Regions from separate parts of the Paenibacillus sp. FSL R10-2771 genome, predicted to be linked through region 1. Evidence: predicted binding sites of a transcription regulator. Region 1 holds the regulator's gene; the other holds the start of a gene.
What was found. Region 1 encodes LexA, which represses DNA repair genes until DNA is damaged. Its sites were predicted from a motif close to CGAACATATGTTCG; they were not measured.
Positions count from the first base shown of each region.

Region 2: a site for LexA is predicted at 3,996-4,009, ahead of NSU14_RS05285 (ImmA/IrrE family metallo-endopeptidase). Genes of this name have one in related genera too.

Region 1 is NZ_JBBOBM010000001.1:2,822,826-2,830,460, forward strand. Features, by position in the region: gene NSU14_RS12275 (hypothetical protein) at 1-111, shown strand, start outside; gene NSU14_RS12280 (hypothetical protein) at 165-350, shown strand; gene NSU14_RS12285 (hypothetical protein) at 431-652, shown strand; gene NSU14_RS12290 (hypothetical protein) at 841-1,398, shown strand; gene NSU14_RS12295 (L,D-transpeptidase) at 1,485-1,823, opposite strand; gene lexA (transcriptional repressor LexA) at 1,960-2,586, opposite strand; gene NSU14_RS12305 (LysM peptidoglycan-binding domain-containing protein) at 2,783-3,196, shown strand; gene NSU14_RS12310 (DUF896 domain-containing protein) at 3,307-3,516, shown strand; gene NSU14_RS12315 (hypothetical protein) at 3,564-4,091, shown strand; gene NSU14_RS12320 (HAD family hydrolase) at 4,126-4,911, shown strand; gene NSU14_RS12325 (FixH family protein) at 5,138-5,560, shown strand; gene metH (methionine synthase) at 5,739-7,635, shown strand, end outside.
Region 2 is NZ_JBBOBM010000001.1:1,231,855-1,239,489, forward strand. Features, by position in the region: gene NSU14_RS05245 (SDR family NAD(P)-dependent oxidoreductase) at 1-487, opposite strand, end outside; gene NSU14_RS05250 (MerR family transcriptional regulator) at 587-946, shown strand; gene NSU14_RS05255 (hypothetical protein) at 1,045-1,314, shown strand; gene NSU14_RS05260 (hypothetical protein) at 1,403-1,666, shown strand; gene NSU14_RS05265 (WD40/YVTN/BNR-like repeat-containing protein) at 1,620-2,384, opposite strand; gene NSU14_RS05270 (hypothetical protein) at 2,415-2,684, shown strand; gene NSU14_RS05275 (hypothetical protein) at 2,681-2,839, opposite strand; gene NSU14_RS05280 (hypothetical protein) at 3,182-3,346, opposite strand; gene NSU14_RS05285 (ImmA/IrrE family metallo-endopeptidase) at 3,434-3,976, opposite strand; gene NSU14_RS05290 (YjfB family protein) at 4,120-4,296, opposite strand; gene NSU14_RS05295 (hypothetical protein) at 4,466-4,621, shown strand; gene NSU14_RS05300 (hypothetical protein) at 4,670-4,807, opposite strand; gene NSU14_RS05305 (NucA/NucB deoxyribonuclease domain-containing protein) at 5,047-5,487, opposite strand; gene NSU14_RS05310 (glycosyl hydrolase) at 5,715-7,190, shown strand; gene NSU14_RS05315 (zinc ribbon domain-containing protein) at 7,206-7,635, opposite strand, start outside.

The DNA of each region.
Region 1 (7,635 bases):
GCTGATTACGCCGGACCTGTACAGAAATGGACGCCGGAGTATGTATTGCTGGCCGGAATGACCTATAGACGTGACGAATTTGAGTTCCGGGTAAGGCTGCCCAAGAAGTAAAAGCAGGTAAACGCTTCGGGGTAACGAATTAGAAGCTGAGGAGGTGGTCGCAAGTGAGTAAAGTTATTTTTGAGCTTCAGTATGTGAATGGGCAAATTGAAGAGCTAGAATCTGTGTTTGAATCGGCGGCAGAAGCCAGAACCTATCTGACATCCGGTGGTTTGACAGGCTGGATTCCAGCAGGAGGCAAGTATCTTAATCCTGTAAATATTATCTCCATCAAAGTCAAAGAAAGCTAATTATAATATTACTGCCAAATCACACAGTCTCCGAAGCCAATCTTTGCATTTCTTATACTATAAAACGTAAAAGAGGTGTAATGATGACGCAAAGAGAACGAAACAGAATCCGCAGAGCAATTAATGCTCTGCTCGCACAAAGAGCAATCCTGCTGGAAAGACTTGAGGAAATTAATGAGAACCTGCGCAGATTTCCAAGCGGTTCACGTGCCAGAAGAGAATTGCTGGCTGCCAGAGCATCCATCCGTGAAGCAATTCGTTTAAATACTATTGCTATCCGGTTGTTGCGCAGCGTGTTGTAGTCAGTAGGCAAAGGATATGAATCCACTCAAAGACATCCTTGCGGATGTCTTTTTGGCGTGCGATTGAGACTGTGGGAGGCTCAGAGTATAATTAATCGATGAAGAGTATGAGGCTTGAGGAACAGCTACATATCAGGATAACATGGTGAACAAGCTGCACAAGAGCTTGATACAGGAAGGTGTGAAGAATGGACGATCAATTACGCCAGCGTTTGGGACTGCCGGAAATACAGGATAGTACACTGTCTGTTAACGCAGATCCGGTGATGGAAGAAAGTTCAAAATGGGATGCAGCCGGATCCACCGTGCTGAATGTCTCCAGAGAAGATGTGGAGAAGGGACGGCTGGAGAGCTATTTGCGTGAATTTAAGAAATATGAGAAGAAGCGGCTACGGGGCAAAATCATAATTATATTCAATGGGTATGAGCAGGATCGCCGGGAAGTCTATCAGGTTCGGGAGATTACGAACTGGGTTGACCGTCTGCTCAAGAACGTGCCTCATCTGTTCTATTTCCTCAGCAGAGACAATTACGCGATGCGGATTGCGTTCTTTTGTCTGTCTGAGGTGGTGGGCCGCTCCGGGATGGAAGTGTCCATCACCAAAGAGCAGGGACGCAGGCTGATCGAGAAAGTTACCAAGAGTGCATTGGTCTACGCCAAAAAAAGCAAAGACTCACCTGCGGAACAGTGGAGTCTGGCTGAATATATTCTGGACGAGCTTGGTTATGAGCAAACTGTGCAATAATGCTGTGAAGAACCCCTTTGGTCAAAACCCGTCAGAGGGGTTCTTGTGTTCAATATAGAAATTTATAGGCGGCTGCATGACTGTAGCTACTCCCTGATGGTTACACGGGTGCCAATGGGAATGATAGCAGCCAACGCGACCACATCCTGGTTATACATGCGGATACAGCCGTGGGAGACCATGTGGCCGATGGAGGAAGGGTCATTGGTTCCGTGAATTCCATAATGTGGCTTGGACAGGCCCATCCAGAAGGCTCCGAACGGTCCGCCCGGGTTGGGCTGCTTGTTAATGATCGTGTACTCGCCTACCGGCGAGACGGTCAGCATCCGGCCAATGCCGACAGGAAATCCTCTGGTTACGGTGTCATTATCAAGCAGATAAAGCATGCGCTGTGAAAGGTCGACAATAATTCGATAGTTGGGCATGGGATCAGCACTCCTTTGTAACAGGATATGTGCGGATAGCTAAAGCGGTTCGGAGTTTGGGCAAGCGTAACAGGATCTAAAGAGGAAAAAGGCTGCTTCGCGTGATGCGGAGCAGCCTGATTATGGAGGAGAAAGATTAATGGATATCGCGGAATAATCCAATGACTCTGCCCAAAATAGTAACGCGGTTAAGGCGGAGAGGCTCGTAAGCCGGGTTCTCCGGCTGCAGCCGGATATGATCACGTTCTTTGTAAAAGGTCTTAACGGTTGCTTCATCTTCTTCAGTCATCGCAACAACGATGTCACCATTGTCAGCGGTTTGCTGTTGGCGGACAATAACATAATCGCCGTTCATAATACCGGCATCAACCATGCTGTCGCCGAGTACAGAAAGCATGAATACCTTGTTATCCCCTACGTAATGAGTAGGAAGCGGGAAGTAATCCTCAATATTCTCTGTAGCGGTAATAGGAACACCAGCAGTAACCTTGCCAATTACAGGGATACGGGTAACCGTCTGGACGAATTGATGTACATTCTCTGAATCTTCCTGGCCGAGCAGTTCAATTGCACGCGGCTTCGTAGGATCGCGCCGGATCAGGCCTTTCTTCTCAAGCCGGTCCAGATGACCGTGCACTGTAGAACTGGAGGCCAGGCCAACAGCTTCGCCAATTTCCCGAACGGACGGAGGATAACCCTTGCTGCGGACTTCGTTACGTATAAATTCCAGGATCGCCAGCTGGCGACTCGAAATCTTTGACATCGGAATCAACCCCATATACTATGTTTGGGAAAATTATAACATAGAACTGCCGTTCGTACAAACATAAGTTCTAAATTGTGAGAATTATAGCCTGAAAAATAAAGGGAACAGTTGTTCGAAAAAACTATTGATCAAAACACATGTTCGTGTTATATTATTTTCGAAAGTAAGAACAAGTGTTTGGAGGACGATATTTATGTTAAAATACAGTACCTACAATAGTATCTACAATGAGGATATCAAGGTGTCCGCTCCCGGTAATCCATTACCCCATAATCCATTGGCACAATTCAGAGACAAGACCCTTCGCCTGCTGTCTGTACTTACCTCAATATTCCGCCAGGTCAGCTTTATCAAGATATCTCTGATACTATTACTCACGATCTCCGGATTTACAGTAGTCGGTAATGTGTTCGCTGGTTCTGTCACTTTAATGAAGCCTGAGAAACGGATCGTAGTTGAACGCGGAGACACCTTGTGGAGCATTGCCCTCAAGAATAAACCGGATGATATGAGGACTGCTGTATATATAGAAGGAATCAAGAAGTCAAATGGTCTGAAGGACAGTGGAATTAAGGCAGGAGATATACTGTCCGTGCCGGTATATTAACCGGAAGAAGCATAATGGTGTTCGACTAAGAGAGCTTTCAGGGGGTAGACCTTGACAAGCTCTTTTTCTCATGGCAAAGTTAGAATGAATTTATAGGGGAGGGGAAAGTATTGAATATTGACGAATTGGTCGCACGCATCAATGAATTGGCACGCAAACATAAGGAAAGCGGCCTGAATGAGGAAGAATTGGCAGAACGCGCCAAACTCCGCGAGATTTATCTGGGCAATATCCGCAGCAATTTCCGGGCCCAGCTTGATACCATTGAGATTGTGGATAATCCGGAGCATGAAGAAGGCAACGACGGACGTAAAGCTTAGTCTGCGGCCTTTTCATAGATAATACAGGATGACTAGGGGGAACTAACATGGCCCGTTCTTGGGAAAGAATGGTTCAACGCAACACCAAGCAAATCAATCAGCAAAGAAAGAAGCAGGGAAAAGAGACGATTTATGCAACGAGCTCTAAAGCTGCTGCAAAGAGCACCGATATTTTCAAAGGCCGGAATATTGTATTCCCTGTCGTATTGCTGTTGCTTGGCATTATGTTCTGGGTAGTCGGTTCCATTGATGAAGCGAAAGGAAGCGGAATACTGGCTAACTGGCTGGGGGTAGTACTGTACTTCCTGCTTGCCGCGCTGCTATTCTTCCGCCGTCCGTTCCTTAAGGTGGAACGCGCCCGTCTGTCTACTATTAAATACAACCGTGAACGCTTTTTGCCAGCAGCTGAAATCGAGAAGATTACCTTGTCGCGCAGTGTAGTTACCATTAAGTATAAAGGCAAGCGCAAGCAGTGGATTTTCTCCAAGCTGATCAACCGGTATGATACCGCCGCTATGGCTGCACGCCTGGAACAATTCGGCAAGAACAACAACATTGAAGTAGTGCACGAATAGTAAGATAGACCAGCATAGGGAGTGGGAGAACGAAATGCCGATTACCGCCGTACTATTTGACCTTGACGATACACTGCTATGGGATGATCGAAGTGTGGAAGAAGCATTCCGCTACGCCTCTGAGGCTGCAGGGGATTCTGTTGATCCGCAGGAGCTTGAACAGGCGGTGCGCAGAGAAGCGCGTGCGCTTTATGAGTCTTACGAGACTTTTCCGTTCACGAAGCTGATCGGGATTAATCCTTTTGAGGCACTATGGGCTAACTTCACAGCTGGAGACCAGCCGGAATTCCGGCAGCTGGAACAGCTTGCTCCGGCCTACCGCACCGAATCCTGGCGCCGCGGCCTTGCCTCTCTTGGAGTGGACGATGAAGCGCTGGCGGAACGCCTCGCGGCCAAGTTCGCCGCTGAGCGCCGCAGCCGTCCTTATATATATGAAGAGACGCTTCAGGTGCTGGATGAGCTGCGCGGCAAGGTGAAGCTGCTGCTGTTGACGAATGGCTGTCCTGCACTTCAGCAGGAGAAGCTTGATGGTGTACCTGAGCTTATTCCGTATTTTGACCATATTGTCATTTCTGGAAGCTTCGGTAAAGGGAAACCGGACAAGACAATCTTCGAGCATGCCCTCGGACTGCTGGATATTACGCCTGAGCAGGGGGTCATGGTCGGAGATAAGCTTACGACTGATATTCTCGGAGGATTGGCCGCAGGTCTAACGACGGTCTGGATCAACCGGACGGCCAAGACTCCTGACCCGGACATTACTCCGGATTATCAGATCAGCCATCTTTCGGAGCTTCTGCCATTGGTACACTCCCTATAACTGAATTAGATGAAGCCGGTATCCTTATAGGATATTGGCTTTTTTGATATCCCTGCGAGGATTTGGACAAATGTAGTTCATGTATATGACTATTCTCATGTGATAGGGCGGTTAACGAAGCTTATTTCCGACAAGTTGAATAAAATGTGTATAATAAGGAAGAAAGCAATCTGACTTTCGTTGTTAACATGAAGATGAATCTATCGATGAACCGGGAGGGCTCCAGATGATTAAGCCAAAGATACTTAGAGGTCTCATTTGCATTGTCATGGGTATGACGCTTGCCGGCTGTTCAGGGAATAATGAAGAGGATATGTATATGCATGCAGCTGCTGATTCCTCAATGGTACCTATCAAGGTAGAGCTAAGCTGGAGTCCGGAGGAAATATCCGTTAACGACAAGGTGATTTTTAAAGCAGTCATTAGTCAGGACGGAGAAGTTGTTGAGGACGCCAAAGAAGTGATCTTCGAAATTGTAGATAATGCAGAGCCAGGCAAGAGCACTCAGCTGAAAGGGGCAAGTGACGGAGAAGGAGCTTATATAAGTGAACGTACATTTGAGCAAGCCGGCAGCTATACGGTCACTTCCCATGTGACTGCCCGGACGCAGCACTCTATGCCGTCTAAAGAACTCACGGTACAGCCATGATGAGCTTGTAAGCTGTAGCTATACTGTCAATACAAATAATGCAGGGTGGAAAGGAAGGCTTTCCGAATTCCCTTTATTCTGCTAAACTTACTCTAATGTTTTACTGGGGGGATTGAAAGTGGCCAAATTCACACTTGCAGAAAGCTTGCAGCAACGCATATTGATACTAGACGGAGCCATGGGCACAATGATTCAACAGGTGCCGCTTACCGGCGAGGATTTCGGCGGGGATGAGCTGGATGGCTGTAATGAAATGCTGGTGCTTACCCGGCCGGAGGTGATTCAGGATATTCATGAGAAATACCTGGAAGCCGGTGCGGATCTGATTGAGACTAACACATTCGGCGCCACCTCTGTGGTGCTTGCAGAATATGATATCCCGCAGCGGGCCCGGGAGATTAACCTGGAGGCTGCCAGACTTGCGCGTAATGCCGCAGATAAATACGATACACCTGAGCGCCCAAGGTACGTTATAGGGGCAATGGGACCGACAACCAAGACACTCTCTGTAACCGGAGGAGTAACATTCCAGGAGCTTGTGGACAGCTATGAGGAGCAGGCGGTCGCGTTGATCGATGGCAAGGTAGATGCCCTGCTGCTGGAGACTTCCCAAGACACGCTGAATGTGAAGGCCGGAAGTATAGGCATCCACAATGCCTTCGAGAAAAGCGGAATTACACTGCCGGTGATGATCTCAGGTACCATCGAACCGATGGGGACTACGCTTGCGGGGCAGAACATCGAGGCCTTCTACATTTCGCTGGAGCATCTTAAGCCGATCTCTGTCGGATTAAACTGTGCGACCGGACCGGAATTCATGCGCGATCATATCCGTTCGCTGTCGGCCATTTCTTCAGCAGCGGTAAGCTGCTATCCGAATGCCGGGCTTCCGGACGAGAACGGCAACTACCATGAATCTCCGGATTCACTTGCCCGCAAGCTGGCCGGCTTCGCCGAGAAGGGCTGGCTGAACATTGCCGGCGGCTGCTGCGGCACAACCCCGGATCATATCCGGGCGATGGCCGAAGCCCTGTCGGCATATCCGCCGCGCGGGCTGGATGGCATTCATCCGCCGGCACTCTCCGGCATAGAGCCCGTGTACATTGAGAGCGATAACCGTCCTTACATGGTCGGTGAACGGACCAACGTGCTGGGATCTCGGAAGTTCAAGCGGCTGATTGTCGAAGGCAAGTATGAGGAAGCTTCAGAGATTGCCCGCGCACAGGTGAAGAGCGGAGCGCAGGTCATTGACGTCTGCGTGCAAGACCCTGACCGTGATGAGACAGAGGATATCAAACGTTTCCTCGAGCTGGTAGTGAAGAAGGTCAAAGTCCCGCTGATGATCGATACCACCGATCCGAAGGTGATTGATCTGGCCTTACAATATTGCCAGGGGAAGGCGATTATTAACTCCATTAACCTTGAAGATGGTGAAGAGAAATTCGAGCTAGTGACTCCGCTGATTCATAAATACGGTGCTGCGATCGTTGTGGGCACAATTGATGAAACCGGGCAGGCGATTCTCGCTAAGGACAAGCTGGAGGTTGCCAGACGTTCATACGATCTGCTGGTGAACAAATACGGGCTGGCCGCTGAAGATCTGATCTTTGATACCCTTGTATTTCCTGTCGGAACAGGTGACGAGCAATATATCGGTTCTGCGAAAGAGACGATTGACGGTATCCGCCTGATCAAGGAAGCTCTGCCTTCCGTTCATACAATTCTGGGCATAAGCAATGTATCTTTTGGGCTGCCGGAAGCGGGCCGTGAAGTGCTAAACTCAGTGTTTCTCTATGAGTGCACCAAAGCCGGGCTGGATTATGCAATTGTGAATACCGAAAAGGTGGAGCGTTATGCCTCCATTCCGGAAGAAGAACGCAAGCTTGCCGAACAGCTGATTTATAATACGAATGACGATACTTTGTCTGCGTTCGTAGCGGCTTTCCGGGAGAAGAAGGTCGAGAAGAAAGAGAAGATCTCCAATCTCTCGCTGGAAGAACGTCTCGCCTCGTATGTCGTTGAAGGAACCAAGGAAGGGCTCATTCCTGACCTGGACGAAGCCCTGAAGTTATCCG
Region 2 (7,635 bases), 1.6 Mb from region 1:
TGGAGGCATTATAGTCAAAAGCATTAAGCGCATATGCAGAGCTCTGCATGAAGTGAAGTGAAGCCATATCGGTCGATACGTTCACAATGGTTCCTTCATTCTTTTGGATTAAAGGGAACAGCTGTTGATTCAGGCGGAACGTTCCGAAGAAATTCACTTCAAAGGCATTGCGCAAATCGGCCTCCTGGGTTGCACTGAATGAGCTCGAGAAGGCTCCCGGCATGCCGGCATTATTAATTAAAAGCTTCAGATCAGCGTAATTGGCCTGAATGCTGCCGGCTGCTTGTTCAATACTCTCTTGATTAGTCATATCAATTTGCACAAACTCTGCGTTTAATCCCTGGTTTCTTAGTTCGGAAGCTGCGGCTTCCCCCCGTTCAACACTGCGTGCACCAAGCAACACCTTCCAGCCGGCTTCACCGAGTTGTCTCGCAATTTCAAATCCAATTCCTTTATTGGCGCCTGTTACAAAAGCGGTTCTGTTCATCGTAATCCTTCTTTCTGTGGGATATGGTCTAGCAACAATTCAAAGCTTATTATGCTACACTAAGTGTAGGTCAACATAAATATTTGGGAGTGAACCGGAATGTTTACGATAGGACAAGTCGCCAAAAAAGTTGGGGTGGGCATAGGGGCGATCCGCTTCTATGAACGAAAAGGACTTCTGGATGCAGTAGCCCGCAATGAGCAGAACAACCGACTGTATACCGAGCAGGAAATTACCTGGCTGATCTTCCTTAGATGTCTGCGTGAAACGGGAATGAGCGTGGAGGAGATCAAGAAGTATCATGATATGGTCAAAGCCGGCACGGCTACCTTACCGGAGCGGATTACGCTTATTCAGAATCAGAAGAAACAGCTCCTGGATGATATAGAAGCGAAAAAAGCACAGCTCATACATCTGGAGCATAAGCTGGAGCGGTATTATGCCGGGGAGAATTATTAATAGATAATATTCTGGCGCGGTTCTCTATGGATTCAAGATGTATGTCATGGTCCCCGTCTATCATTATATGGTAGTATTTAGTAAATGGAGGGGCTTAGATGAAATTAATGAAGAGATTGGGTTTGTGGTTACCGATTCTGTCTGTAGCGGTATGTATGATTAATCTGTCAGGACAAGATGATAAAAACCTGCTGCTTTTTTTGACCGGTCCTTTACTGTTATGGCTTAACCCTCAGCTGACAGATCTGCATTACACCATGGACAATGAACTTCTGTTCCAGTTTATACTATACGGAATTCACTTCTTCTTCTGGCTGGGGTTTGGATTATTGTTCGATTGGTTATTAGCGCGCAGAAGAGCGAAGTAGAGTTCCGAAGTTCTAAGAATGACTTCAGGGAGAAGTTGACTTCACATTCCATTTACTGGGTAATAACTTGTAAAAGGAGCGTGAGGCTATGAATATCGCAGACTGGAGCATTATGGATTGGTTCTCGCGGCTGGTGGGAATAGGAATTATCTACTCGGCTGTGCAGCTGGCCTTCTCCCGAAAAGGGGTCAAGATTCGAACCCGGAGGCCTTTCCGGGAAACTATGGAGTCTACAGCTACGCCAGGCCAGCAAACGGTTCTTCGGGTGGGCGGAGTCTTCGGGATCTTTCTGGGTCTTGCGGTTGTCATTTATGGAACGAGGATTTTTGATGTGCTGTTTCCATGGATGTAGCCCAATCCTTGCCGTCCGGTGAAGTCCAAAGGGCATGGCCAATGCGGATTTCCCAAGAATAATGCTCCTTATCCTGAATTTCAGCAGCGTCCCAGGACAAACTGTTCCATGTACCGGCGGTAGGGTCAGTTATAGCATTCCAGTGCCGCCCGTAATCTTGGGTCACGAAAAACAGGAAAAACGAAGTGTTTCCGCCCTGTGCATTCTGTATCTCCGTGTGATCCGGAATCATGATTCCATAGGATGTTGAGCTGAAAAAAACAGGCGGTGCAGGATCGAACATGGAAGAGGCGTATTGATCAGGCACTTCAAGCTTCTCTTGGGTCCAGTGCGCTCCGCCATCTCCGGTTGTGTACAGCCGCTGGGTCCCTGGCTGCGGAGTGTTGATGGTTAGCCAGCCGTTATCCGCACTACTGAATGTAAATGCTCCAACCGGTCCGGACGGTAAGGTTCCATTCTCCGAATCACTGAGCTTATCCCAGGTCTTGCCGCTATCGGCCGTCTGGTAGATCGCATTATCAGCTCTGAACATCCCGGAACCGGCCGAAGTGACCTTCCAACCGTGCATCTCATCCAAATTATATTGATAAGTCTGAATGTTCTCTGTAGACACAGAAGCACCTGTATCAGCGGCTTGTGCGGGCATCGGATTAAATGTGAACCCCCAAAGGCCAGCTGCAAGTTGCAGCAATAACCAAACACTTCTTAGAATTTCCACTACAAACACCTCCCTTGTCCATAGTAAGGGATGGGAGCTGGATATAAGTTACAGAAACATGATGAAACGATTAAAAAATATATAACCAGAGGAGAGTGGAGAAAGAGTGAAGCAGAGGATAACAACCGTGAACTGGAGAAGCGGGTTGCTGCGCTGGAGAAACGGATTGCTGTGATGGAGAACTATAACCCGCCCCCGCAGTCCACCAAAAAGGTAGTCTGGATCATGCTTGCGGTAATACTCGGAATCTCCCTGGCAATGGCGGGTATCGGGATTATCCAGTTTGTCAGCAGCGGCTAGTCGTTATTCTTGTCATTAATCAGCAGAGAAGTGCAGACCAGCGCTACAATAAGCATGATGCCCATTGCGATCATTTGAAAGATATTATTATAGGGATCTGAGAACGTTATGTATTCGAATACGACCTTGGATAGTAAATAGTAAAGAATACTCAATAGGCTTAGAAAGACTAGAGCGGCTACGATCCATTTCTTGATTGTCCTGATAGTGATAGAATCACTCCGTCCGCGGGGATAATAAATTGCAGTTACTCCCATTATTGTACAATATGGTAGCACAAGAGAAAACTGAAAATTGCAGTCCCCTGACCCTTTGCCCATAATCAGAACCTGCTCAGCCTGATTTAAGGTTGGTTTAAGCAACAGTGAGTATAGTGTATACATACCCCCTGATAGAAACCTTAGACCCTGCCGGATATTGGCGGGGTCACTTTTTTATAGGGTGAAAGGTTATGGACTGAGCTAGCTCTCTATATGCTGATTATTCTTCACGGAGGTTTAATCGTACTCCTTGGGTTCCTGCAGTAAGATGGAGAAGGTCTGCGTTTCGTGGTCCACTTCAATGGTCTCAATGCCGACAAAATCCGGAATTTCGGGATGAACTGCATCTACGCTGTAATCCGGATGGGTCAGCAATAATTGAATGACTTTTATGGCTTCCATGTCGCTCCCCTTTACGGTTGAAATGTAACCATGCATAGAGGTACATCTGTTGTTCTAATGTCTATGCCGGTATTATCCCCGCAGCGCTTAGCGAATATGTCTATGGATTAATTTTCTGTCTTCGTTTCTTTCCATTACGGCCATCAATTGCCCCTGGAAAATCCGCCGCTGGATCTGGTCAATTCGCTGCAGAGCCAGCTCCACAGGAACCTGGAAGGTACTGGCAAGCTCAGCCACGGCATCCTCACGCAGTTCAGGCAGTGTCCGTGCAGAAATCATGGAATAGGGCATGGCGGCATAGAGAATAAACCGTTCCGATTCATCCTCCTGCGCCTGCGTGAACTGTTCAGGCATCAGAGTATGCTTGCCGGCATGGCGGAGCAGATGACACAGCTCATGGAGGAACTCCAGCCGCTGCAGTTCGGGAGGAAGCCTGTTGTCGATAAACATACTGTACATTCCAGCGCTGGCCTCAATGCTCTTGCTACGGACATCCAGATAATGAATCCAGATATTCAGCCGCTCGGCTATGTATTCAATGGATATGTCGGACGGCTGGCGGACACCGATGCGCTGATATAAATCCTCTGTCCATTTCTCCAACGCAGTCATCTGATAATAGGATTGCATAATCAATCACCTCAATATAAGATCGTATGTTCGTATTAAAGGTCAAAAGAAAAGCCCTGAAGGGCTAAGCAATCAGCACACTCAATAGTCAGCAGCTGAATGGATATGGAACGGGTGTTCCTATGTATGTAAGCATAAAGCAATCAGGCGCGAATATCAAGTGTTTTTCCCAAGGTGGGGTGTGCGCCCTGACTCAGCATCTGGACCATATTCTGGGCATCCGTCTGTGCCTGATCTTTGGCAATACTCATGACCTGTAATCCCGCAGCCTGCAATAAAGACGACTGGTTCATGACAACCGATAGTGCAGCAATATCCATTTGTGTTCCTCCTCCAAGATTTTTTGAAGCAGCGCATCCACCTTTTATATCGACCGAATAGGGCTTGGCCGTTAGGTGAATGGCATTTCTTTGCCAATTGGCCCATGCCACCGGTTAGATTTCCACATATTCTGTGCTGTATTCAATATTCAAGAGGAGGAATTAAATTATGGGAGCAGAGTATGGTTGCGGTTGTGGAAATAACGTCGGTGGAGTTAATCAGGGTCCTCCGATTGTTCCGGTTGTAAGCCCTTGGACTTCGACTGGTGCGATTCTGGTTCTGTTCATTCTGCTGGTTATTATCACTAAAGCCTGTTTGTTCTAGAACCGCATTGAACAAGTGCTGCCCTGTCTGGCCTGAGGCCGGATGGGGCTATTTCTTTTTTTTGCGTGCCGCCGGACCGATCTGGCGTTTGATTCTGCCTGTATGCTCATCCGTTTCAATGATATACAACTCCTTGACTGTACCTGCAAGTGCAAACCATTCCTGTAAGGCTTCAGCCTCGGACATAGGGCCGTACAGCCTTTTCCCCCGATAACAGATATAGAACACTCCCGGCTCTCCGTCTATGGAATAATATCCCACCCTATTTTACGCTTTATTTGGGTGAAATTGCATAAAGAACTGTCGTTCGCATAACAGGCATGCAAATGTCCTTATATGACGGAGAGGAGAGCGGCTAATATGCGATCTGTTTCTTATCAGCAATCATTTGCGGTAGCGGTAGCCGGAGCATTCAGGCATTCTGCCTATTTGAACATGAACTCTACGCGGGTACCGTCTGCGAAGTCCTCCAGCTGATTGCCGACCCAGCTTCCAGCTCCGCGGTTATCGCTGGGAGTTATGTATTCAATATCAGCGCCGGCTCCACCTTCCGCACACATCGCCATCGGCCATTCGTCGCGGTCATAACCTTTTTTGGTGGGTACGCCCTTCAGGGATTCCTTACGGTTGTCTTCGGCTTCATTCCGGTCAATCGTGCAGATGGGGGACTCCCCGTTCTCAATCGCTTCCTGAATATGTCTGGCGGTCTCCGGATAACGGTCAGACGGGAATTCCAGCCGTACAACCTCTGACTGGCCAGAAGACGGCGTCTGGGACGGAAGCTGACCATTCTCCCCGAAGTAGTAAGCAGCCAGGCTGAGCAGAACAACAATAATAAGACTGGTGATGAATTTTTTGGCTTTCATATCTGCTCCTTAAAAGTTTTGTTAGCATAGCTTCCAATGATAAGCTCCGGCAAAACTCGCTTCGGAAGCATACGCTTAAGTATTGTGGGCGCAGGAAGCCTACGCTCACAATAGTATAGCGTATGACTGCGGGATTGGAACAGACGTAATTCTTGTCTATCCGCCGTTCTGATGTTACATAATTCGCCATAAAATGTACAAACAGATGGAAAAGGATGGTGGATAAAGTGGAACAGCGTGTACTCAGAGATCTGCTGGATTCCGCGTCACGGCTGGTAGGGGATGTACAATGGCAGGCCGCCTTCCGCAGTGTGCTGATGAGTCCTGCGGATGCGGAGCTGGCCCTGCCAGCGCGTAAATTGCTGAACACCTTATACTGGCTGCAGGGGCAAGGCGTGATCAGCGGACAGCATGATTATCTGGAGAGCCCGGATGAATTCAGCGTGAAGCTGAAGAATACCGGCGGGAGCTATGCGGGACTTCACGGCTATGAAATGGGTGCCATCAGCAACCAGACGGAGCAGCAAATCAGCAGCCAGCGGCAGGCCGTCACAGACAGTGCAGTCCGCTGGCATCATGCCGGGGGAATCGTGACGATGAGCTATCATGCCAATCTGCCGGGAACCGCTCCGGCCTGGGCGAATGTCTCGATGAGCCTCAGCGAAGCAGATTTCAACAAATATATTACTCCGGGAACCGTCCAATACACAGCAATGATTGCAGAGCTGGACAAAGTAGCCGTGTATCTCAAAAAGCTGAAGGATGCTGGTGTACCTGTGCTCTGGAGACCTTACCATGAGATGAACGGCGGCTGGTTCTGGTGGGGGCAGAAGTCTTCCTTCAGCACCCTCTGGGAGATTATGTTCGAGCGGTATACCGTATATCACAAGCTGCATAATCTGCTGTGGGTGTGGAGTCCGAATGCGAAGAATCAGTGGTGTGACGAACCTGCGAAATATTACCCGGGCAGCGGAAGAGTAGATGTGCTGGCACTGGATATCTATGACGCGGACTTCAAGGGGAGCCATCATGACAGCCTCTGGGATCTGGGGCGCGGCAAGCTGATCGCCATTGGCGAGAATGGGGAGCTTCCTCCGGCAGCCCAGCTGGCTGGTTCCCAGAACAAATGGAGCTACCAGATGACCTGGGGCAAGCTGCTGTATGAGAAGAACAGTGATGCGGTGATCAAAGCTTTTATGAAGGATAATTTCGTGTTCACGAGAGACGAATATGCAGCAAAGGCGGCAGCAATGGATCCATCACCGGGCGGTATTCCTAAGCCGGGCTTGTATGGCCAGTACTATAATAACATTACGCTCAGCGGTACGCCCGCCCTCACCCGGACGGATGCCCACATCAACTTCATCTGGAGACAGGCAGCCCCTGATCCGGCTATTGGTGCAGATTTGTTCTCGGTAAGATGGAGCGGCAGGCTAAGTGCGGTGTACAGTGAGACTTACACCATCTATACTTCTTCGGATGATGGCATCCGGGTGTGGATCGACGGCAAGCTGATTATTGACAGCTGGATGAAGCAGAGCGGGCAGGAACGGCAAGGCAGTGTGAAGCTGATTGCGGGTAAGCTGCATGAGCTGAAGGTGGAGTATTACGAGAACCAGGGGGATGCGCGGGCCGTGCTGATGTGGGAGAGCCCCAGCCAGGTCAAAGGCGTAATTCCGGCAGGGGCTTTGTATCTTCCTTAACAGTAAGGTCTTAGGTCAGATTTGTTCGCGGTAGCTGATGTTGTTGGCGACTTTTTCGTTGCGGACGGCTTGTCGCAGCACGTCTTTTACGGTCTGAACCTTGCGGATTTTGCGGAAAGGAAGCTGCGGCGACGAGGCGTCATCCGAGAGGATCGTAAGCGTTCCAATGCCTAATATACGGTCGGGAATCGACTGCGTGACGGAAAAATCATTGACCCGCAGCAGCTCGATTTCTTCGACATCCTTGCCGATCAGTCCGCTCTTCACCATAATCCGCTGGGTTGTAATCGTGTATCTGGTGGTATTGAGTCCAATAAGCCCCTTGAGCCGGTCGGATATGCCCGCAGGCTTACCCTGCCACAGCTCGGTTTCTGTGCTTGTTCCGGAGACCCGGCCTGCCGCCGGACGGCGTGCTGCTGCCGGAGCGTTATTATCCTCTGTACCT